4 regions of the Enterococcus hirae ATCC 9790 genome follow, and region 1 is predicted to be linked to each of the others. Evidence: a T-box and tRNA genes for the amino acid it is inferred to sense, from the RefSeq annotation. Region 1 holds a T-box; the other regions hold tRNA genes.
What was found. The T-box of region 1 lies ahead of argS (arginine--tRNA ligase). A T-box ahead of a tRNA ligase gene usually reads a tRNA of that ligase, here a tRNA-Arg.
Positions count from the first base shown of each region.

Region 2: it encodes a tRNA-Arg, which carries the amino acid that the T-box ahead of argS (arginine--tRNA ligase) is inferred to sense. The anticodon was not compared.
Region 3: it encodes a tRNA-Arg, which carries the amino acid that the T-box ahead of argS (arginine--tRNA ligase) is inferred to sense. The anticodon was not compared.
Region 4: it encodes a tRNA-Arg, which carries the amino acid that the T-box ahead of argS (arginine--tRNA ligase) is inferred to sense. The anticodon was not compared.

Region 1 covers NC_018081.1:1,974,923-1,981,033, forward strand. The annotation lists gene arcA (arginine deiminase) at 1-749, shown strand, start outside; gene argF (ornithine carbamoyltransferase) at 838-1,857, shown strand; gene arcC (carbamate kinase) at 1,974-2,924, shown strand; T-box leader at 3,068-3,267, shown strand; gene argS (arginine--tRNA ligase) at 3,341-5,032, shown strand; gene EHR_RS09550 (arginine repressor) at 5,183-5,662, opposite strand; gene rpsB (30S ribosomal protein S2) at 6,049-6,111, shown strand, end outside.
Region 2 covers NC_018081.1:1,654,991-1,661,101, reverse strand. The annotation lists gene EHR_RS07895 (sugar-binding transcriptional regulator) at 1-897, opposite strand, end outside; gene rpoN (RNA polymerase factor sigma-54) at 1,050-2,381, opposite strand; tRNA gene EHR_RS07885 (tRNA-Arg) at 2,440-2,511, shown strand; gene EHR_RS07880 (hypothetical protein) at 2,726-3,337, opposite strand; partial or broken gene EHR_RS07875 (GrdB-related putative oxidoreductase) at 3,713-4,229, opposite strand; gene celB (PTS cellobiose transporter subunit IIC) at 4,244-5,599, opposite strand; gene EHR_RS07865 (PTS sugar transporter subunit IIB) at 5,652-5,981, opposite strand; gene EHR_RS07860 (glycosylasparaginase) at 6,043-6,111, opposite strand, start outside.
Region 3 covers NC_018081.1:155,450-161,560, reverse strand. The annotation lists partial or broken gene EHR_RS14035 (hypothetical protein) at 1-715, opposite strand, end outside; gene EHR_RS00860 (signal peptidase I) at 933-1,472, shown strand; gene EHR_RS00855 (O-methyltransferase) at 1,543-2,229, shown strand; tRNA gene EHR_RS00850 (tRNA-Arg) at 2,389-2,462, shown strand; gene EHR_RS00845 (DUF1304 domain-containing protein) at 2,860-3,219, shown strand; gene EHR_RS00840 (SulP family inorganic anion transporter) at 3,352-4,971, shown strand; gene EHR_RS00835 (uracil-DNA glycosylase) at 5,118-5,771, opposite strand; ribosomal protein L21 leader region at 5,913-5,989, shown strand; gene rplU (50S ribosomal protein L21) at 6,009-6,111, shown strand, end outside.
Region 4 covers NC_018081.1:50,107-56,217, forward strand. The annotation lists gene EHR_RS00240 (aminopeptidase) at 39-1,271, shown strand; gene EHR_RS00245 (hypothetical protein) at 1,589-1,984, shown strand; tRNA gene EHR_RS00250 (tRNA-Arg) at 2,046-2,119, opposite strand; gene EHR_RS14145 (hypothetical protein) at 2,272-2,436, shown strand; gene EHR_RS00255 (GNAT family N-acetyltransferase) at 2,595-3,776, opposite strand; gene EHR_RS00260 (DUF3284 domain-containing protein) at 3,922-4,335, opposite strand; gene EHR_RS00265 (DUF3188 domain-containing protein) at 4,335-4,517, opposite strand; gene EHR_RS00270 (hypothetical protein) at 4,545-4,766, opposite strand; gene EHR_RS00275 (PTS sugar transporter subunit IIC) at 4,830-6,111, opposite strand, start outside.

The DNA.
Region 1 (6,111 bases):
ATCCTTCCGCATCAATGGGAAATGGGATGACTGTTAACATGATGACATTTGAAGCACGTCGTCGTGAATCAATGTTTACTGAATACATCTTGAAACATCACCCACGTTTTGCGAACAAAGGGGTTGAAGTATGGTTAGATCGTGAAAACCCTGATCACATCGAAGGTGGAGATGAATTAATCCTAAGTGACAAAGTCGTCGCTGTAGGTATCTCACAACGAACAAGCGCTAAAGCAATCGAAAAATTAGCACGTAATTTATTTGCTAAACATGCAGGCTTTGAAAAAGTCCTAGCAATCAAGATTCCTAACAATCGAGCAATGATGCATTTAGATACTGTGTTTACCATGGTTGACCATGATAAATTCACGATCCATCCAGCAATCCAAAGTAAAGAAGGAAAAATGGATGTCTTTACGATCGAACAAGCAGGCGATGATATCAAGATCGCTCATTCAGATGACTTACAAGCGTCATTAAAAGCTGCGTTAGGTTTGGATGATTTAGTCTTGATCCCAACTGGTAATGGTGATGCGATCGTTGCTCCTCGTGAACAATGGAATGATGGTTCTAACACCCTGGCAATCGCACCAGGTGTTGTCGTAACGTACAACCGTAACTATGTATCCAATGAATTATTACGTAGCTATGGCATCAAAGTATTGGAAATCAATTCAAGTGAGTTGTCACGCGGTCGTGGTGGTCCACGCTGCATGAGCCAACCATTAGTACGTGAAGATTTAAAATAATATGAATGCTAGTGGCAGTCTAACTGTCAGCTGCCACTAGATTTCCTCTTTAAAACAAAAACAAACAACCTAAAGGAGAATTTTAGTTATGAAAGAGTCAGTATTTCAAGGAAGAAGTTTATTAGCAGAAAAAGATTTTACAAAAGAAGAATTGCAATATCTAATCGATTTTTCTGAGCACTTAAAAGATTTGAAAAAACGTGGCATTCCACATCACTACTTAGAAGGTAAAAACATTGCACTTTTATTTGAAAAAACGTCTACTCGTACACGTGCAGCTTTTACAACTGCAGCAATCGATTTAGGTGCGCATCCTGAATATCTAGGTGCCAATGATATCCAATTAGGTAAAAAAGAATCAACAGAAGATACAGCTAAAGTATTAGGTCGAATGTTTGACGGAATTGAGTTCCGCGGCTTTAGCCAAAAAATGGTGGAAGAACTAGCAGAATTTTCTGGTGTTCCAGTATGGAATGGCTTAACAGACGAATGGCATCCAACACAAATGATCGCAGATTTCTTAACAATCCAAGAAAACTTTGGAACAGTTGAAGGAATCACAGTGGCGTATTGTGGTGACGGACGTAACAACATGGCGAACTCTTTACTTGTGACTGGGGCTATTTTAGGTGCAAACATGCGTATCGTAGCACCAAAAGAATTACAACCAGAAGAAGAAATCGTCAAAATGGCAGAAGAATTTGCTGCTAAATCTGGTTCACAATTAATGATCACTGATGACGTGGATAAAGGTGTTGACGGTGCTGACGTACTTTATTCAGATGTTTGGGTATCAATGGGTGAAGAAGATAAATTTGAAGAACGAATCAAATTGTTGAAACCTTACCAAATCAACATGGAAATGATCGAAAAAACGCACAATACTGACCGTTTGATTTTCTTACATTGCTTACCAGCGTTCCATGATACAAACACAATCTATGGTGAACAAATGAAAGAACGCTTCGGCATTACTGAGATGGAAGTTACTGATGAAGTCTTCCGCAGTAAATATGCACGTCAATTCGACCAAGCAGAAAACCGCATGCACTCAATCAAAGCGATCATGGCAGCAACACTTGGTAACTTGTTTATTCCTCGTGTGTAACGGTTAATCACATTCATCTCAAGAACAAAACGAGTCAGCTTTAATGGACCTCATCATGGGCTGGCTTGTTTTGTCATTGAGAAAATTCAGAACTCTCTGGAGAAAGGAAGACAAATATGGCAAATCGTAAAGTAGTTGTCGCATTAGGTGGTAATGCGATTTTATCAACAGATGCAAGTGCAAAAGCACAACAAGAGGCATTGATGGAAACAGCAAAATACTTAGTAAAATTCATTGAACAAGGGGATGAGTTGATCATTTCTCACGGGAATGGACCACAAGTAGGGAATTTGCTGATCCAACAACAAGCAGCTGACTCAGAAAAGACACCAGCGATGCCTTTAGATACTTGTGTTGCAATGACAGAAGGATCAATTGGGTATTGGTTACAAAATGCAATGGGTGAAGTATTGAAAGAAAAAGGCATCGATAAAGATGTGGTTTCACTTGTTACGCAAGTCATCGTTGATGAAAACGATCCATCATTTAAAAACCCAAGCAAACCAGTAGGACCATTCTATACCGAAGAAGAAGCCAATGAACAAATGAAAGCTGATTCAACAGTAACCTTTAAAGAAGATGCTGGTCGTGGCTGGCGTAAAGTAGTGGCTTCTCCTAAACCAATTTCAATTAAAGAAGCACGAGTGATTGAAACGCTAGTAGAACAAGGCGTGATTACAGTCTCTGTTGGTGGTGGTGGAATTCCTGTTGTGGAAACGGCAACTGGTTTAGAAGGTAGAGAAGCGGTTATCGATAAAGATTTTGCTTCTGAAAAATTAGCGGAAATTATCGATGCAGATCTATTGATCGTTTTAACTGGAGTAGATAATGTTTATGTAAATTATCAAAAACCAGATCAAAAGAAACTAGAAACTGTTTCAGTTTCAGAAATGAAGCAATACATTGATGAAAATCAATTTGCACCAGGAAGTATGCTGCCAAAAGTCGAAGCGGCAATTGCCTTTGTTGAGGCAAAACCAAAAGCTAAAGCGATTATTACTTCTTTAGAAAATATCGAGAACCTTCTCGCATCTGAAGAAGGAACGATCATCGTAGCGGATAACTAAGAATTCTTTTTCTTAGGAGATGAACTATGTTAAAAAGTGTCCAGTTGGTATTTCTTCTCCTTTAGACCTTCTGGACATTTTTTATAAGAAATCCCTAGCCAGCAGTTTTTTTTTCTGCTATAATTCAATTAATATAATAATTTCATAGTTTGTTGAACAAGAGAGTAATTGTATTTACTTGATCAAAGCGAGTTTGGGTGTGGTGAAAGCCAAACGAGAGGATACAATGAAGCGCACTTGGAGAACTCTGTCTAAGACAGACGGCTATCAACCGATATCAGATGAAGCTGGTCCTAGCAAATAGGACAACTGGAGTGGTACCGCGGGATATCTCGTCTCTAGTGATCATAGTTATCTATGATCACTAGAGATTTTTTTGTTTTCAGCAAACAAAAGTATTTATAGGAGGAATGTAAATGAATAACAAAGATATTGTATCAAAAGCGATCTATGACGTTGTCAAAGACGATCTTACAATGGAACAAGTAGAAAAACTATTAGAAAATCCAAAATCTGCAGACCATGGGGATGTAGCCTTTCCTGCCTTTTCATTAGCGAAAATCTATCGAAAAGCCCCTCAACAAATTGCAGCTGACCTAGCAGAAAAAATCGATTCAACAAACTTTGAAAAAATCGAAGTGGTTGGTCCTTACTTAAACTTCTTTATGAATAAAGCGATGATCAGTAAAGAAGTTTTGGCTTCTGTCGTGAAAGAAAAAGAACATTATGGCGACAGCTCCATCGGAAATAACGGAAACGTACCAATCGATATGTCTTCTCCTAATATTGCAAAGCCGATTTCAATGGGGCATTTGCGTTCTACAGTTATCGGGAACTCCATCGGATTTATCATGGAAAAATTAGGCTACAACCCGATTCGTATCAATCATTTAGGAGATTGGGGCACACAGTTTGGGAAACTGATTGTGGCTTATAAAAAATGGGGTTCAGAAGAAGCAGTACGTTCTGAACCAATCAATGAATTGTTGCGTCTGTATGTTCAATTCCATGAAGTGGCTGAAACAGAACCAGAATTGAATGATGAAGCACGTTCATGGTTTAAACGTTTGGAAGAAGGCGACAAAGAAGCCATTGAATTATGGCAATGGTTCCGCGACGAATCTATGAAAGAGTTCAATAAAATCTACGATCTATTAGAAGTTCGTTTTGATTCTTTAAATGGTGAAGCTTTCTATAACGATAAAATGGATGAAATCGTAGAACTTTTAGAAGAAAAACATTTATTGCAAGCAGATAAAGGTGCTGAAATCGTTGACTTATCAGCTTATGATTTGAACCCAGCGTTGATCAAGAAATCAGATGGTGCAACACTTTATATCACTCGTGATTTAGCAGCAGCTCTTTACCGCAAACGCACCTATGATTTTAAACAATCATTGTATGTTGTCGGAAACGAACAAAGTTATCACTTCAAACAATTGAAAGCTCTTCTTAAAGAATTAGGCTTTGATTGGTCAGATGATATGCATCACATCCCATTCGGATTGATTACTCAAGGTGGTAAAAAACTATCAACACGTAAAGGGAAAATTGTTTTACTTGAAGAAGTGCTAAATGAAGCCATTGACTCTGCTAAAGAACAGATCAGTGAGAAAAATCCTGATTTAGAAAATAAAGATGTGGTAGCTAAACAAGTCGGTGTTGGCGCAGTTATCTTCCATGATTTAAAAAACGATCGCCTAAATACATTTGACTTTAATTTAGAAGAAGTTGTCCGTTTCGAAGGTGAAACAGGACCTTATGTACAATATACACATGCTCGTGCTGTCAGCTTGTTAGCAAAAGCCGACTTTACGCCATCGGCAGATCAAGAATACGCCTTGAATGATGAAAACAGCTGGGAAGTTGTAAAATTGATTCAAAAATACCCAGAAACTGTTTTACAAGCAGGTGAAAAATACGAACCGTCTATTATTGCGAAACATGCAATCAAGTTAGCTCAAGCATTTAATAAATATTATGCACATACTAAAATTTTAGTTGAAGATGACCAAAAAGAAGCGCGTTTAGCATTAGTTTATGCTGTAACAGTCTTGTTAAAAGAAGATTTACGTTTGCTTGGCTTACACGCACCAGATAAAATGTAAGAAAAGTAACGTACACAAATAAACCGTCCCTTACGAAAGGCTTACTTATAATAGTAGCTTTCGTGAGGGTCGGTTTATTTTATATAGAAGTGATTGGGACAGATATCATCCATTCATTGATTCATGCTGCGTTGATTAAATTTAGTTGGCTTAAAAAAGTGTTGTTTCTTTGGGAGCATGTAAGAAGGCTTCCACCAATTTTGCTTCTTCTTCATCTTTGGAAATGATAATGGTTGTATCGAACCCAGCAATCGTACTGACGATATGAGGTGGTTTGATATCGTCTAAAACGGCAGCGAAAAGATGTGCGTTGTCTGGTAAGGTATGGACGACCGTCAGAAAATGGACCCGTTCCACTTTTAACACGATGTCTTCGATCATTTGGACTAACCGTTTTTCATCATCTGTTTTTGCTTCGAGTCCTTTTTTTCCTTGAAAAAGAACAAAATGGGAAACGCCATTTTCATCTGGTACTTTTACGATTTTTAAGTCACGAATATCTCTGGAAATCGTAGCTTGTGTCGCTGTCACACCATAATTCTCCAGTTTGGCCAAGAGTTCTTCTTGTGTACGGATCGTAAATTCCCCGATCACTTGTTTAATAAGTAAATGTCGCTCAGATTTACGCATATTCTTTCTCCTTTACGAAAGATTTCACATGTATCATATCAAAAAAAATCGAGTTGCCCAATATTATTCTGATTTATGAGATAACTCTAGGAATTATGATCATTTGTTAATGAGAGAGTAAAGCATAAAAGATGAGAATAAATGCAGAGGCAACTAGAGATTTCTCTTGATATTTACTAGCAAGTCAGGTAAAATATTGAATGTTGAGCAAGAATGTCTCTTTAGCTATTGCTATACAGGTAGGTTACTTGTATAATGTTTGAAGATGCTTTTTGTATCAATAAATCCACATTCCTGTTGGATCGTTGATAGGTGCTTGAAAAAGTTTGTCAGCGAGGTGAAAGACAGGGAGAGGAAAAATAAAAACCAAATCGGAGGAAACAAAAATGGCAGTAATTTCAATGAAACAATTACTAGAAGCCGGCGTACATTTTGGTCACCAAACTCGT
Region 2 (6,111 bases), 320 kb from region 1:
GCCATTTTCATTGAAAAAATAGCCGAAAGATTCCGCCACCGCATTCGCCTGTTTCAGCATGACTAATTCCTTTTCAGTCATTTTTCGACGTGCTGCCATATGGAGTGCGCGTCCAATACTATGAATAACACAATTTGCCTGACTAATCAAGTTTAACACTTCTTGAATAGAGGGTTCATTGAGCAAGGAATTGTACGTTGCTAAACTTAATTGTTCTGGAACATACAATGCACGATGATTTCCACTTGCTTTTGTAGCCATTCTAGCACTTACGGAATTGGCTTGTACAGTCACAGCCTCTCCGATACCACCACGAGCTGGCACAAATAGATTATGTCGCTGATTGTTTTCCAAATTTGTCAGTTGTTCAGCTACTACAGCCATCGTTGTTCCCCCCATTACAGCAATGATATTATTGCCCTCCGGTAGTAACAAATCTAAAGCTTCATTTAATGCTTCACCAAAAGCATCCGCCACTTTAGGCTGTTCTTCACTGTTTCCTGATACCACGATACAACGTTGATTCCCAAAATACTCAGCCAGTTTTTTTTCTGTCTGATGCATTCCTAAAAGTTGATCCATGAAGTTCTCAAGGCTTTGATAAACTTCTTCTCCTTTTTTGGTCAAAGTCATACCGCTTTTAGAGGTGTTGATCAAATCTAACTGTTTCAATAGATCTGTTTCTGTTCGTAATACGCGTTCTGTGATGCCCATACTCTCTGATAAACTACGACGACCTATTGGCTGCATCCAATAAATATTACGTAAAATTTTATATCTTTCCTGTAAAACCTCGATAATATCCGGTGCAACAGATTCAATCATTTTCAATTCATCAAGCATAGCGATCTCCTTAGTTGGACGATATTTGTCCAATGTAGACTCAAAACGACCCATGTACGATAAAAAAAGAAAAGCGACTTTCCTACTACTAAGTATTTAAAAGGAAAATCTCAACCTCACGAATGTAAGTCTAACAGTTTTACCCGTTTTTTTCAATAAAAAAAGACTAGAAAAAACTTTTCATTTTTTTCTAGTCGAGATTCACATTATCTATCATAACGTTTTCTTTTCGATGAACTTGGGATTCCCAGCAGGTCACGATATTTTGCAACCGTCCTTCTTGAAATCAATATTTCATCTTTTTTTAATAATTCTACGATCTTTTGATCAGAAAGTGGTTTGATTTTGTCTTCTTGATCCACAAGTTCTTGGATTTTCTTTTGTGCAGTATCAGCTGAGAGATCGGTCTCAGTATCTGTCCCACTTTGCTGTAGTCTAGTTGTAAAGAATTTCTTAAGCTCGAAAACCCCAAATTCAGTTTCCAGGTATTTTCCATTGACGGCACGGCTGACAGTGGATTCATGTACTTCCAACTCTTTTGCCACTTCTTTTAATGTCAGCGGTTTAATTGGTCTTTCTTTATTTGTGAAAAAGGCTTGTTGATGGGAAACAATGATTTGAGCCACCCGTAAAATCGTATCCCCTCGTTGTAGAATCGTTTTTTTCAACCAGTCAAATTCTTGTTTCCGTTCTTTCAAGTACGCTTGCGTTTCTTTGTCTGCTCTTTTAAGCATCTGATTAAAATAATGTTCTTGGAAACGAACGTCTGGTTGATTTCCTCGTCTAGAGAGGACAGACACTTTTTGGTCCTTATCAACCATCACTTTGACATCAGGAATGATATATAATTCACTGCTTCGATCAAAAATTCGGCCAGGGCTTGGGCTAAGTGTTTGGATGTAATCAAAGATTCGTTGTACTTCACTAAGTTCGATTGAAAAGCGTTGAGCGATCTCTTTCCATTTGCGATTAACCAGCAACTCAAAACACTCTTCCAAAACGATATACGCTAACTCTGGTGCAAAGTCATCTCTTTCCGTTTGTAACATCAAACACTCTTGTAAACTTCGTGCCCCCACACCTGCTGGTTCAAGTTGTTGGACCAGCGTCAGTGCATCAAGGATCTCAATCGAAGTTGCATTTGTTTGTTCTTGTGCCTCTTTTAAATCAATCGTCAAAAATCCATTTAAATCAATGTACTCGACTAAATAAAGAACTAACTGACGTAAGAAGGTCTGCCGATAGTTCAAATGGATCTGTTCGATCAATGATTCAAATAAGGAAACACTGGTATCGGGAATTTGATTTAAGTAGTTGGTTTCTTCATTATCATTGGCTGATCTGATCTTCTGATAGTCAGATTGCCATTCTGGTTCCACTACTTCTATCAATGGATTTTCTAATGCTTGATTTTCAACAAATGCCAAGAGCTCTTCACTGTTATATTGCAATACCTGGATGGACTGTTGCAGATGTTGTGTCATGGCTAATTTTTGTGTTTGCTGTTGTTTTTGTGAAAAGTTTTGTTGAAATTTCATTTTTTTGTCCATTCCCCTTGTAATTTTTTTTAGTTTCGTTACAATTGTGTCTGTACTTGCGTCCTTAGTGTAGTGGATATCACGTAAGATTCCGGTTCTTGAGACGGGGGTTCGATTCCCTCAGGACGCGTCTATTGCTATCTTAGCATATTTGGGAATGTTTTGCTTTCTAAATTTAAAAGATAAAAAGCTGATCCGCATGTATGGATCAGCTTTTTTCGTTATTTTTTGTGTAAACTAAGTTTTACGAGCCACCCATATCTCTCCCATCACTTTTCTTTAACCATTCACTATTATTCAGCAATGGTTAGCGATCGCTGTCCACTTCCTTACCCGCCTGCAAATCAAAAAGTGATTCGGTGTTCACTATAACTGTATTGGTAATGGCTCCCGGCATCCTTTGTAGTAAACCTTAGATCTAGCGCACTGTCTACACCACTCGTTGATCCGTTTTTCCATGAAGTCGTGCCTTGATTAAAGAAGTCACCATTCACGATATAATAGATACGATTGGCTTCTTCTAAGTTGACATAGACAGTTCCGGAAAAGGCTTTTGCCACTTTCTGGTCTTCTCTAACCAAATTTATTGCTACTATTCGTTTAATCGCTCTAAAATGACCACTTTCACTCGTTTCACAATAAAACCGCATCGTTGGCTTGTACGTCTTATTCACCGTCACAGTATGCGACAGTACACGAAAGGTTGCTCTATTTCGAGTAACTGTGTGAACAATCTTGTCCGAAGATTCGAGTTTTTGCCTTGCTTTTGTTGATGAAAGCTGAAGATCATTTGTGAGTTGCTCAATCATTTGATCATAAGTCATTACTTTGGAAAATGTTGCATGTGTTCCTACATTAGACTTGCTTGTAGTTGCCGCTATTTCTTGGGGATGAGAAACCAACAATAGAAGTATAGAGCTAACAAACAAGCTCATGAGTATCTTTACTTTGTTCATACATCACCACTTTTCTTCAATTAAGAATAAATCGCTTACAATAAATAGTTTATTGGACGATCCATTGAGATTCAAGTCTATTTTTCACTCTACTTTTTAATAAAGAGAAGGAATAAATCAATAAAGAGAAGGAGCAAGTTGGCAAACGATGAAATTCAGTTAGCTAATTGATTGAATCTTTCTACCCAAACATTGATCAAAGCCTTACGTGTTGCTCATCTCCCCTGATCCTGCTTGTGGCAAACTATTCTTTGCAACCTTCTTCACACAAAAAGCCAATCAAAACATACGTAATGATTGGCTTTTTTCCGTCATCTATCGAAACAGCTTTTCAACTTAAGAAAAGTCATTATGCTCCGTTTATTCACTTTTGATTCAAAAGATCATTTCTTGTTCTGAGGAAGTTCGTTCTTCTCCTTTCGCTAACTGTGTCACGATTGTTGCCATATTTTTATAGGATTGATTTAGTCCGATCCCACCTTTTTTTGGCATTTTAACGATGGGGATCACTTGCTGATATTTTGCTACAGCAGGATTTTCAACTGACATTGCAGCGACAGCAGGAATGCCTTCTTTGTTAAAAGCTTCGACTAACCCGCCTGCCATCTCTCCAAAATTAGGATAATGCATAGCTGGTCCACATAATATCGCATCTGCTCCAAACTTTTTGGCGAATCCGATAAATTTTTGTTTGACTTCTTCTGGATGACTTGAATAGTAACGATCACCGCAGTATAAAGTAGCAATAATCTCTGCCTTTTTTCTTTAAACAATGGCGCTAATGTTTCTCCCAGTCCTAGAGCTGTTTTTTTCCACCTGGAGGTAATTGTGCTTGTTCGTCACTTCCCATACCTGCGGTCACATGGTTGAAGATCAAAATGATTTTTTTCATGCTCCTACTCCTTTTTATAAGGTATCAAAATCAAAGTCATCAAAATTGATTTCTTCTGCTGTTGATTCTTCTGCCTCAAGCTCTTCTTTCAGATATTGATTGTCTAACACTTTGATGAATGGATAATAAACTGCCATTCCTAATAAAATAAGTAATCCCTGAAGGACAGAAGCTTGCCAACCGCTGACTAAAAAGCCTGAAATGATCGGTGGCGTTGTCCATGGAAGTTGAATCCCATTGGTGTAAGCAACTAACCCTAGATCCATACAAAAATAAGCAATAATGATATTGATCGTCGGTACTAAAGCAAATGGGATCAAAATGATTGGATTTAATACGATCGGTAAACCAAAGATGATCGGTTCATTGATCCCGAAAATTCCTGGTACAAGCGATAATTGTGAAAGTTTTTTCACTCGCTGACTTTTACATACAAGAATCATAATCAAAATCAATGATAAGGTAGAACCGCCCCCACCAAATGTTGCAAACATATCTTGAAATTGACCTGTAATGATATTAGGAATTTCATGTCCGTCTTTAAACGCATTTAGATTTTCAATCGATAAAGCACGAAGAACTGGATTGAAAACTGCACCTACGACACTTGAACCGTTGATTCCGAAAAACCAGAAAAAATGTAAAAATAAGTACGCAATGATCATAGCACCTAAGGTATTCCCTAAACTTAACAATGGTGTTTGTAAGAATTTAAACAGGATTTCTTGTAAATTCCCATATGTGGTTAAACTCGCTACCCAATTCGCCACCATAAAGAACGTTAAGATGACGAAACTTGGAATCAATGCTTCAAACGATTTAACAACAGTAGGCGGCACGCCATCTGGCATTTTGATTGTCCACCCTGTACGAATCAAGGCAACGAACATACGAGTCGCTACTAAAGCAACTACCATACCTAAAAATAAACCACTTGATCCCATCCAACGTAAAGGAAGACTTCCGACTTCAAATACTTCAGTCGAACCTTCTGGCGTAAATAATGTGGTAAAAGGCGTTACGATAAAGAATGAAACTAAAGAAATAATTGCTGCTTGCATCGCATCCACTTTAAATTGCTTTGCTAAACTATAACCGATGCCCCCAACTGCTAAAATCGTCATAATATCAAAACTGGCAGTGGCAGGCTTATTCAACATGACTGCCCAATTTTCCCCTAAAAATCCAGCCATCCATTCATTCCAATTTGGTATTGGAAAGTTGGTCAATACTAGAAACAATGACCCCACGATCAATAACGGTGTAGAAAGTAAAAAGCCATCTCGTATAGCAATCAAATATTTATTTTCTCCAACCGTTTTTGCCATTGGTGTCAAAACTTTTTCTAACCAATTCAAAAATTTTTGCATCTTTTTTCCCCCGATCTTTTTGTTGACTCCGACTGTTTCCGTTTACAAAAACTCATTTTCTACTTTCTTTGATCATTTTCAGGACATCTTTCATCGCACGTTCGCCATCCATCATGCCATATGCTTCTGTGGCAATTGTGCCTACAGGAATGCCTAACGGCTCAAACGTTTTTTTCATTTTGTCACTTAAATGACGAACTTGTGGTCCTAATAAGATAGCTACCGGTTTCTCTTGTTCAACTTTTTCCTCTGCATGGATTGCTGGGAACGCATGGATTTCTAGTGGCATCTGATGTTTTGTGACTACTTCCATCATTTTATTGACCATAATACTTGTTGACATACCTGCTTCACAGAATAAATAGATTTTTTTTGTTGCCATTTTTTTCTCCTCCTTATATATACATATGCTGATTATCAGCTAAATGACTTCGATACTGGGATCAAACTGGGGCTTTGATGCGTTTTTCATAAGCATCCAGCCATTCTTTGGTGATTGGTTCAATGATCGT
Region 3 (6,111 bases), 1.0 Mb from region 1:
CTTAATATATCTTCAGAGATTGATTCAAACCCTAAGACTAACGCAAAACAACTGAGAATGATCAGTGAAATATCTAGTGTCTTTTTTTGTAAAGCTTAAAAATGGCGTACACCAATATCCCAATTCCTAAAAAGATGGCAATGATCATGGTAACTACTTGAGGAACAGATTGGGAAAAAATAAAGCTGATGATTGGTCCCGTATTTCCAACATAAACTTTTGGTGGAATACCCGAATAGTTTTCATATGGTGAAGTAACTTCGATTTTTAAGTGTTCACCAGCATAATGTGTAGGCAGATCAATAACTGCCAAAGATAAACCAGGATGAAGTTGGTCTTGTTCATTTGTTCGATCATATAAAAGTTGATCATTTAAATAAACTTTTATCTATTGGTTGTTTCCCCGAATCACTAAGTTCGAATCGTCCATCTCTTCTTTTAATATAGTTTCCATCACAAAAGTTTCATTTCTTTCAACTGTTGGAAGGTAACTAATATAATGACTATCAAAACGAAAATCAGGTTCATTTTTTAAGTAAAATTCCCATGAATTTTTTATTTCTTTGACCTTTCCACTATCAGAAGGAGTAAAAATATAATAAAAGAAATATACTGTTATCATTAAAAATAACGTTGATAATAGAATAGTGAAAAACCATTTTATCTTTAATGAGTTCGCTTTTTTAAAATATTCAATGTTATTAAAAAAGTTCATAATGTGTCCTTTCTAAAAGTAACATTTTTTTTAGGGTAAACGTTTTTTGTTTTCTAGTCAATCATAAACCTGCATAAAGTTAGATAACCAGAGTTGTTTTTTAGATTTTTTTTAAAATTCTTTCAATTCGTTGTAGAAGAAATAGAGTTAAAATTGATAAAATTAAATCGTTATTATATGATGGGAAATAAGAAATGAGTAAAGGGAGTGGAAACTAGTGCCATTTTATAAAAAAATAACCTATATTAGTTCAATTACACTGATTGTTATTTTAGCGATCATTTTGAGCATTATTTTACTTCCTAAAATAGCTGGTCTATCAACCCATATTATTGAAGATCGTGGTATGAGTCCTTACTATAGCCAAGGAAGTTTGATCTATGTACGTCCGAAGAAACCAGAAGAATTGTTGGTTGGTGACGTGATTACGTACTATGAAAACTCAGGAGAGCAAATAACCACCCGACGAGTGATCGCAGTGGAAAAAGACCATCAAGACTTTTATACTAAAGCAGATAGTTCTACGCAGACCGAATCCGGTGTAGTGGGGAGAAGATACATCATTGGAACGCCCATTTTTCAGATTCCCTATATTGGCATTCTTTTATCAAAGTCAGCATTTACTTGGATGCGCTGGCTATTTTTTACCATCGCCTTTTGTTTGACCGGTATTACAGCTTGGAATATGCTAGATGAATTTGAAAAAAAGAAAAGTTTCAATCGGTTTTTTACTCATAGCCAACGAAAAGGAAAGTGAGTGTAAATTTGTTTGCAACTTGTGGATTTGTCAGGTTCTTCGTATAATAATTTGGAAGAGGAGGCAGATTATGCGTAATGAAATGATGCATCGTCCGGTAGTAAAAGAAGAGTTAGTTGATTTTATGCGGACAAAACAGAAAAAACTGTCTGGAGAGCTTGGTTTGATTGAAGAAGAAGCCCATTTAGCGGAAGTACCGATCATTCCCCATGAAACAGTCGTATTCATGCAGTTTTTATTAGGGCAATTAAAACCAAAGAATGTTTTAGAAATTGGTGCAGCTATTGGTTTTTCTTCTAGTTTGATGGCTCAATTAATCAGTGAAAAAGGTCACGTCACGACGATCGATCGTTTTGATGTTATGATCAAAAAGGCCAAGGCAACTTATGAAAGACTTGGCTTAACCGAAAAAGTTACTTTACTAGAAGGACAAGCGGCTGATATTTTACCAGAACTAACTGGGCCTTATGATTTTATTTTTATGGACAGTGCCAAATCGAAATATATTGAGTTTTTACCAGAATGTTTACGTCTGCTAAAAAAAGATGGCGTATTGATGGTTGATGATATTTTTCAAGGCGGAACGATTTTATTGCCTGATGAAGAGATTCCTAGAGGTAAACGTGCCATTCATCGTAAATTAAATGAATTTTTACAGGTCGTCATGACCCATCCAGACTTGACTTCCACATTAGTGCCGCTAGGTGATGGTGTGATCTTGATAACTAAAGAAAAAGAGCAAATTCATCTACCTTAAGAGTATTTACCTTGTTACGACAAAAAGCTTGCTTTTTGTCGGACACTAGGTAAAAGAGGAACGCTTTCTATTGAGCAATCTTTTTTATTGATAAAATAACTATTTCATATTGACAGAACCAAAATGATTCTATATAATTATTTTTGTTCCGAAAAAGCTGTCATAGTAGCTCAGCTGGATAGAGCATCCGCCTTCTAAGCGGACGGTCGGGGGTTCGAATCCCTCCTGTGACGTAAAAAAAACCAAAACCGGTAGAAACGAAAGTTTCTACCGGTTTTTCTTTGTTCTGGTAGTTGGACCAAATGGGTACGTAGCAAGTATTCTTATGATACACAGTCTAATCAGGTAGGATTTTCTACTTACTAGGTATGTGTTAAAAAAGAATATATTGGATGTTTTTCTAAGTAAAAGGAGTAGTTAAAATTTTTACTCTACAAATTCATACATTCGTGTATTTTAACTTCGTTTAAGCAGAAATCAGTCCATCCTCTATAGGTGGATGATGTTTGGTATCAGGGGATCCAAGGTTCTTATAATATAATCGCTACAAGTGTGTTTGTTTTTTATTTTTGAACGGTTCGGCTATACTTATTCTAAGCCGATAGGCAGAAATGAATAGGGGGAGAAAATATGTCGATTATTTCACAAATTATCATTACATTAGTTGCAATTGAATTTTTTTATATCATGTATTTAGAAACCTTTGCTACAACTTCTAAAGCAACTGGCAGAGTATTTAAAATGAGTCAAAAAGAATTAAGTAATTCGTCGGTACAAACGTTATTTAAAAATCAAGGTGTTTATAATGGATTGTTAGGTATTGGTTTATTGTATGCCATTTATATTTCGTCTGCACCAAAAGAAATGGCAAGTTTGTTATTGATTTATATTGTACTGGTCGCAGCTTACGGTAGTATCACTAGTGACAAACTAATTATTTTGAAACAAGGTGGTCTGGCAATCATTGGATTACTGACTCTTTTGATTTGAGTTAATCTTATTTTATAAAAATTTTCATGAAAACGCCTATAACTTTGTGAAAAAGCTGACATGAGTTAGAAAAATATGCTATTCTAGTAGTTGCGTGTTTCATAAAATTTTTATAAAAAAGGAGTCTCTAGGTTGTTCAAAAAGTATATTTTTTTACTAAATGAAGAATTTGACGGATATGATCGTCAAAAATTCCAAAAAGATTTATTAGCTGGTATTACTGTAGCTGCAGTAGCTTTACCTTTAGCGTTGGCGTTTGGCGTGTCCAGTGGTGCAAATGCTGCGGCAGGATTAATTACAGCGGTTATTGCTGGACTTATTATTGGTGGCTTGTCAGGTGGTTTTTATCAAATTTCAGGACCAACAGGCGCAATGGCTGCGATCTTGATGTCGATTGCAGCTACTCAAGGGATGTCTGGGGTGTTACTGGCGACATTTTTAGCAGGACTATTATTGCTAGTGGCAGGCATTTTTAGATTAGGAACATTGACCTCTTTTATTCCAGCTCCAGTGATTACTGGATTTACCTCGGGAATTGCTATTATCATTGCCTTGGGTCAAGTGGATAACTTGTTTGGTGTCCATTCAGAAGGTGCAAATGTGATTGAGAAGTTTCTCAGCTATCAGACCTTTGGCTTTTCGATAAATTTTTCCTCCTTTATTATGGGATTATTAGTGATCATCGGAATGATTATCTACCCCAAAAAATGGGCTCAAACTATACCAAGTTCTTTGATGGCAATTATTCTTGCAACGGTTGCGATGTTCTTGTTTCACTTGCCGATAGCAACCGTGGGAAAAATTCCACAGACGTTGATCAGTAGCGATCGCTTAACGTTTGCAGCCTTTCATCTTGATTCTTTAAAAGAAGTGATGGTGCCAGCGATTAGCATTGCCTTGCTTGGCATGGTGGAAAGTTTGCTCTGTGGTGCTTCTGCGGGACGAATGGCAAACAAACCATTGGACAGCAACCAAGAACTTGTTGCGCAAGGAATCGGAAATCTAATTTTACCATTTTTTGGAGGCATTCCAGCGACAGCTGCGATTGCCCGAACAAGTGTGGCAATTAAATCAGGGGCACAGACTCGTTTAGCTGGTATCATTCATGCTTTGGTTTTGTTTTTATCTATGATTATTTTTGCACCAATTATGTCAAACATTCCTATGCCAGCTTTGGCAGGAGTGTTGATTGTTACTGCTTGGCGCATGAATGAATGGGAAACGATCAACGTCTTGTTCACTAAGAGATATTGGTCTGGCATCTTATTATTTTTGATTACTATGGGATGTACCGTGATTTTTGACTTAAGTATTGCGATCGTCATCGGCATTATCGGTGGCTGTATTTTCTTTGTGATCAAAAGTGCGGCAATCACGATCTCGGTTGAAACAATCGATTGGGAACGAATGGATTTGCCAGAAACGAAAAAATTAGATAATTGGACAGTTGTCTATATTAGCGGACCACTCTTTTTTATGTCTGCTGAAAAATTAAAAAATACATTAGCTGATCTAAATCAAAAAGAGGGGATCATTTTTTCTATGCGTGGTGTTCCAAGTATTGATTTAACTGCCCGGGCTGTTTTTGATGAGTTTCAAGAAAAAGCTGAAATGCGAGAACAAACGATTATTTACACCTCGCTACAACCAGAAGTAGAAAAACAACTACAGCATTTATGGCAAAAAGCTGGCTTTGAGCAACACCAAACAGTAGCGCATGCACTCTCAGCGCTGCATGAACAATATACGTAATCAGTCATGAGCAGGAGAAATGTTTTTGAGAAGCAGGGCAAACAAAGTGTTTTTTGCAGTGTTTAATTAAAATAAGCTATAAAAATTCAAAAATCCCGAAACAGCTTTTTTTCTGTTTCGGGATTTTTTACCTATGGAAGCTGTGGCTATTGATTGCTAGGATCTTTCTCGAGATAGTTTGCTAAGGTAAGCCAGTCTTTGCGGATCACGTCAGCTAATGTTCGATTGTAAAAAATAGCTGCAGGATGGAAAAGCGGGAGGATCTGGTAGCTTTTATCACTCCACTCGTAAGCATCTTTTTGTTGATTCAGTTTTAAAATAGGCCCAGTATAAAGCTGACCATGATTTTTAGAGATCGTATAAGCAGAACCTAATAACCGTTGCAAACCGATATTGCCTAATGTAGCAATCAAATGGGGCTCGACATGTTCGATTTCATAATCTAGGATCGGCGCATGAGCGAATACTTCCGCTTTCGTTGGTGTCCGATTCGGATAAACAGTTTCTGCTTGCTGAGTTCGTTTATTGAGTCGTTGGACTGTCCGATAAGGTCGACTTCTGACTGCACTAGTAATATAAACATCTTCTCTTGTCAAACCAGCTAGAGCAAGAGTTTGCATTAGTTCTTTGCCTGCTTGTCCGCTAAAAGGAATATGATTATCGATTTCTGTTTTGCCAGGAGCTTCACCTACCAGCATCAGTTTTGGGTGGAGTGGGCCTTGACCAGCAACGAAACCTTCTACCGCACGACCTTGCATACGAATCGTTGCTTCTTGAACCAATTCATCAGGATAGATCATTCGTTTACCTCCTTCGTCTTCACTAACATTATAATTAGCAAAAGTGAAAATTGCGATTGATTGACTTAAGAAAAGTTCTAGAATCTAGAGTTGACGAATGCGCTAGTTTCTGGTAATCTAGTACTGTTGTAATTGTGGACTCCACAGCTACAACCGCACAGAACGAGTTTGTAAGTACAGGTAACTTGTCACTCTGGATGGCGAGTCTAAGTCTATTATAAGGAGGTGCTTTATAGCATGTACGCAATTATTAAAACTGGTGGTAAACAAGTAAAAGTTGAAGTTGGACAAGCAATCTACGTTGAAAAACTTGACGTTGAAGCAGGTGAAAAAGTTGTTT
Region 4 (6,111 bases), 900 kb from region 1:
AAATAGCTATTGGATGAAACATTAGGAGGAAATGGATTATGTTAGAAAATTTTAATGAGAACCTCGAAAAATATGCACGATTAATTGTTGAAACCGGCGTAAACGTCGAAAAAGACCATACAGTTGTTTTACAAATCAACGTCGATCAAGCCCCATTAGCTCGCATGATCACCAAAGAAGCCTATCGTTTAGGTGCAGCTGAAGTGATCGTACAATGGACGGACGACGTGATCCAAAAAGAATTTCTTTCTTACGCTGCACAAGACCGTCTTGAAACTGTTCCACAATATAAAATTGATCAGACTGATGATTGGATCGCTAAAGGTGCTAGCCGAATCAGTGTTGTATCTGCCGATCCAGATGCTTTTGGTGGCGTAGATGGAAAACGAATCGCTACGTATCAAACTGCCGCTGGCAAAGCAATGATGAATCTAAGAAAAGCGACCCAAGCAAATAAAGTAAGCTGGACTGTAGTCGCTGCGGCTGGTAAACAATGGGCAGCTAAAGTTTTCTCAGATTTACCAGAAGAAGAACAACTGGATGCATTATGGGATCAAATTTTTAAAACAACTCGTATTTACGAGGAAGATCCTGTACAGGCTTGGAAAGAACATGATGAAAAATTAGCGAAAAAAGCTGCTGAATTAAATCAAGAACAGTTTACTGCCCTGCACTATACTGCCCCTGGCACAGATATCGTCATTGGCCTACCAAAAAATCATCTTTGGGAAGGCGCAGGAAGTTACAACTCCCGTGGAGAAAAATTCATGGCAAATATGCCTACTGAAGAAGTGTTTACTGCACCTGATTACCGACGGATCGATGGTTATATCTCTAGTACAAAACCATTGAGCTATGCAGGTACGATCATCTCAGGGATGAAGTTTACTTTTGAAGCTGGAAAAGTCATTGATTTTTCTGCTGAACAAGGTCAAGAAGTATTGGAAACCTTGCTCAATACTGATGAAGGCGCACGCTCATTAGGAGAAGTAGCACTCGTTCCCGATCCTTCGCCAATTTCTCAATCGGGTATTATCTTTTACAATACGTTATTTGACGAAAACGCGTCGAATCACTTAGCTCTAGGATCTGCGTATGCCTTTAGTGTCGAAGGTGGTACTGAAATGACCGATGAAGAACTTGTGCAAGCTGGTCTTAACCGCAGTCAAACCCATGTTGATTTTATGGTTGGTTCTGACCAAATGAATATTGACGGTATCCGTGAAGACGGTTCTACTGTTCCAGTATTTAGAAATGGTGACTGGGCTTAATCTGATAAAACGATACAAAAAAAGAGGAGAAATCTTAAACGACCTCCAAAAGTTAGATTTTTGGTCTAACTTTTTGGGGTACTACAGACTTCTTCTCTTTTTTGTGATGATTATTTCTATTACAGACAACACTTTTCCCTGCTACTCACTGAAAGATGGTCGAATAAGCGATTTTTTGATCCTGTTGTTCAAGTTTTTTATAAAAATTATTTATACTATTTATCACGAAATTCTATTAATACATTTTCTGTTTTTTGATAAGATTGACAAAAACAACATTTATTATTAAAAATTAGAAAAAATGATGGAGAGATAGTATGCCTTTTATTGTTTATTTTTTTGTCTTACTATTAACGCTTTATATCCCTCTGCCAACTGCGTTATTGTTTTTTCATCGTTTAGCTAATCAACATGACCTGCTCACAACAATCCACAAATTCATTTTGCTATTTTTGGTTTGTTTAGATTATCGGTTCAGTTTCTACTGTATTTATCAATGTAAAATAAAGAAACAATACTACTTGTACCTTATCTTGATTAATATTATCGAATTAGGCATCCATTTTTATTTACTGGTCAAATACCAAACAGTTTGCTTAACTGTCATCACTTTGAGCCAGTTATTATTGCTTATTTGTATGTTTACCTTTCCTTTATCAAAAAAATTTAGAAAAGCTGTCTTTCACTCACCAGAAAAATCGAATGTAGCGTAGAAAACTATCTTGGTCCCACATAAACAAAAAAACCTGAACCACAACGGTTACAGGTTTTTAACGTTCCTGACTGGAATTGAACCAGCGACCTATCGCTTAGGAGGCGATTGCTCTATCCTACTGAGCTACAGGAACAAGTTCTCAATAGTATTATTTTAGCTTGTTTAAGGAGCACATGCAAGCTTCTCTTAGAAAAATCATTTTTCTTCCTAAGCAAAACGTTTCCACTAGCTTTTGACGAGTGATAAAATAGAGTTATCTAACAAGTGATGAGGGAGGTTTTATTTATGAATGACAAACCAAAAGAAGAAATATACGCTGAACGCTTTGATGCTTCTAAAAAAGAACGAGAACAACTATCAAAAGAAGCCATTAAACAGCATGAAGATGAAAAACCTCAGAAAAAAGAAAGTCGCAAATTCAAGTTTACTAAAAAAGAAGATTTGCTGTAGAGAAATGAGATAAATCAGTGGCAAAAAAGCAATCTGATTTTCAGAATGATATCGAAAAAATTTCAAAATAGCTTTTTATACGATAACGCCCTCCAAGAATTCGTCGAAAACCTTGGAGGGCGTTATATGTGTTGAGCAACAAATATTTTACGTTCATTTTAAAAATAATCATTTAGAATAGGTTGCTGACTTGGAAAGCATGGCGCCATTTCTAATAGAGCTTCAGTTGACAATTGGATGTGATTGTAAAAAACAAGTTCTTCCATCTGACGATACCCCATTAATAATTGAGTCATGCGTTGGATGGTGCCACTGATGGTTGGTAATTTTGTTTCTGTTACTTTTTCAATTTTCACCTCTGCATTTGATACAGTGATCTCAAAGATCCCTTCATTCCACTGTGCGTAAGGATCATCTGTTACTTCTAAAGCAAAAGTGAGCGCTTGTTTTTTGAAAGGATAGTCTTTCAAAAACAACTCAAGATCAACAATTCTGCCCATCATATATGGCGTGATCGTCATTTGTGCAAAAGGATTTTTAAGCAAATAATTTTGATCACTACCTGAATAACCACAAGCATAGTCAAAAGAAGCAAACGCCCCACTATGGGAACTAACAAACCTCACTAATCCTTGAAAGGCTTCATGACTCAAATAGCCCCATTCCACTACTACAAATGTTGGTGCCGTTAACTGGTAAACCACATATCCTGTTGCTTGACCAGATTCATCGTAATACAGCGCATAATGATTATCTGTCTTTTGCTTAAACTTATAAGTATACCACCAGTCTTCTCTACTTAATCCACCACGCTGATTTGCTGGCATTTGTTTATAAATCATTTCTATGACTTCTCTTGCTTGTTCAAAAGTCACTCGTTTCATTTTGCCAGCCGTCTTTTTCACGTTCGGTACATCTCGACTATCCAATTGATAATTGATTTTATCAAACAATTGCTCATAACCGTAGCGACGATAAAATGGGTAAGAAAATGGAGCAAGATAAGAAAGACTTACTTTTCTTTCACGGCAATCTTTTAAGATTTTTTCCATGATTTGATTGATCCCGCCTTGTCCCCTAGCTTCAGGATAAGATGCTACATAACCGATTCCTGCCATTAAATACTGTTGCCCATAAAATTCAACAGAAAAAGGCGTCGCCATTACTTGGCTAGTGAGTTGCTCTTCCTCGTCAAAAAAACCATAATTCCATGAATTTTCAACGATCAGTTTGAATCGTTCACGTCTTGCAGGTGTATCCTGCGCATTAAATGCATAGGTTGCTAGTTCAAACATCGCTTCTTGATAAGCAACACCAAGTTCTTTTACTTCATTTGCCATTTTTGTTACCCCTTCCATCAAAAACAATAAAAAATTGTGTCAAGTTCAGTGATCCAACCATAGTCACTTTATCAAAATAAAAATGTTATTTCAATAAATCACTATTTAGCTGAATCAACTGCTTCTTGCCACAATTAGTTTTTTACTAGTAAGTTTCTTCGATCATTACTAACATTTTTTTGAAGCGACGTTTTTTAAAATACATCAACATCGTTCCTAAAATCATATCATTCAATTTTTGTAGCATCCCATATGATTGCATTTGTTCCGTATAACGTACTTCGCAGGTTTTATCATCTAACGCTTTGATTTGATAATGGACGACATAATCATTTTTTGTGGTAGATGTTCGAAATTTATACGACTGATTTTCAATAACTTCCTCGATCTTGATGCGAGCGCGGCTATTTTGTGAGAATTGTTTGACGTATTCAAGGTTTTTAAGTTGTTTACGAGTAACCGATTTTCCAGTCGCTTTACGTACATCAAAAAGGACAGAGTCCATCACTTTATCATAGAAAAAGGATGCTGGAATATTTAAAGTTTTAACGATTTCCATTAGCTATTTTTCCCCTTTGCTTCTTCTCTTTTTTTCCCTTTTAAAAAGAAATGTATACCTAAACCTGCCAGAAATAGTCCTGTAGCCATACTATACAAATCATAGTTTTGCGAACTAGGATTTAAACAATACAATACGATCAGTGAACCAATACTACATAAAAATAAGCCGTTTTTCATCATTTTGAACCCTTCCTATCTTACAACCAGTTAAACTGCTGTTGCTTGAAAATATAAAACAGTGCCCCATGGTTGTGCTTTGATTAATGCTTTTGCTTTTTGTGCTGCTGCTTCTTTATCTTGTGCGCTCGTCTCAAAAAACAATTTGATCCCTTGTTTTTCTTTAAATGTATATGAAAAGCCATCTTCATTGTAACCTTCTAATAACTCTTTGATAGCATCTTGTTGCATGGCACTTGCGATTGAAATCATTTTAGTTCCTCCTAGATTATTGTTTAGAGAGCAGAAGCAAAAAATGCTTCTGCTCATTGATTTTTATTGTTCGCCTGCTGCTGGATCCATCTTATTCGCTGAGATAACGAACGGTGCCCAGATCAAGAAAGTCACGATCATACATACTAATGTCACGATTGGCGCACGCCAGTCTGCTCCGGTAGCTAGGAACGAGAGTAAGAATGGTGGAACAACCCATGTGACTTGTTGCGATACTGGGGCGACCAAACCAAAGTAAGTTGCTCCCCAACCTATAGCTGTTGCAACAACAGGTGCTAATAAGAATGGGATGAACATGATAGCGTTCAATACAATCGGCAAACCAAACATAACTGGTTCATTGATGTTGAAAATACCAGGTCCGATCGACAATTTAGCAACTGTTAAATAATCAGCACGTTTAGAAAGGAGTAAAATAGCAATCAATAGAACGATCGTACCACCAGAACCCCCGAACCAAGCGAAGGCATCAAAGGATCCACGAACCCACATATAAGCCTTACCATCTTCAATTGCATCTAAGACTGCAGGTGTTCCTGTTTTGCCATTGTAACCTTTTTGGAAAATATCGATATTGATCAATTGTGCTTGACCCCAAATTCCTTCTAAAACTGGAGCTAACACGTTTGGTCCATGAATACCAAAGAACCAGAAGATCTGAACAAAGACCGTAACGATCAAAACAGCACCGATCCCTTGAGATAATCCCAAGAAAGGTTCAGCGATATATTTTTGAACTAAATCAATGATCAATTGTCCGTCAGCGATACGACCAACGATATAATTAATAATAGCAATGACATATAAAGCGATCGTTGCTGGCAGAATTGCGGCAAAAGCCTTCGATACTGCTGGTGGTACAGAATCTGGCATTTTGATCGTAATGTTGGCTAACATTAATTTACAGAAAATAATGACAGAAATAGCACCCATGATCATGACTGTGAAATAAGAGTTTCCATTTAAATGATCAAGTTTTAGCCAACCCCAAAGACCAACAGATAAATTTCCATCCGCGATCGTTGCCCCTAATTCTGTTCCATTGATGGCATCAACGATATTTTGCGGAACATTCACGTTCAAAGCGGCTGACAATGAAGGACCAAAAGAAATTCCTTGGATCAAAGTTGCCAGACCAACGATCCCTCCGGCTAGGTCATTGACCCCATAAGCTCTCGCAAGATTGTATCCCCAAGAAAAGGCAAAAATCAAGCCGGCAATTGCTAAAGTTCCATTCCATACAAATCCATTAATTCCAATAATAACATTTAATACTGCAAAAATTCCTTTGTCCGCTGCTAAACTATCTGCATACGTACTATTA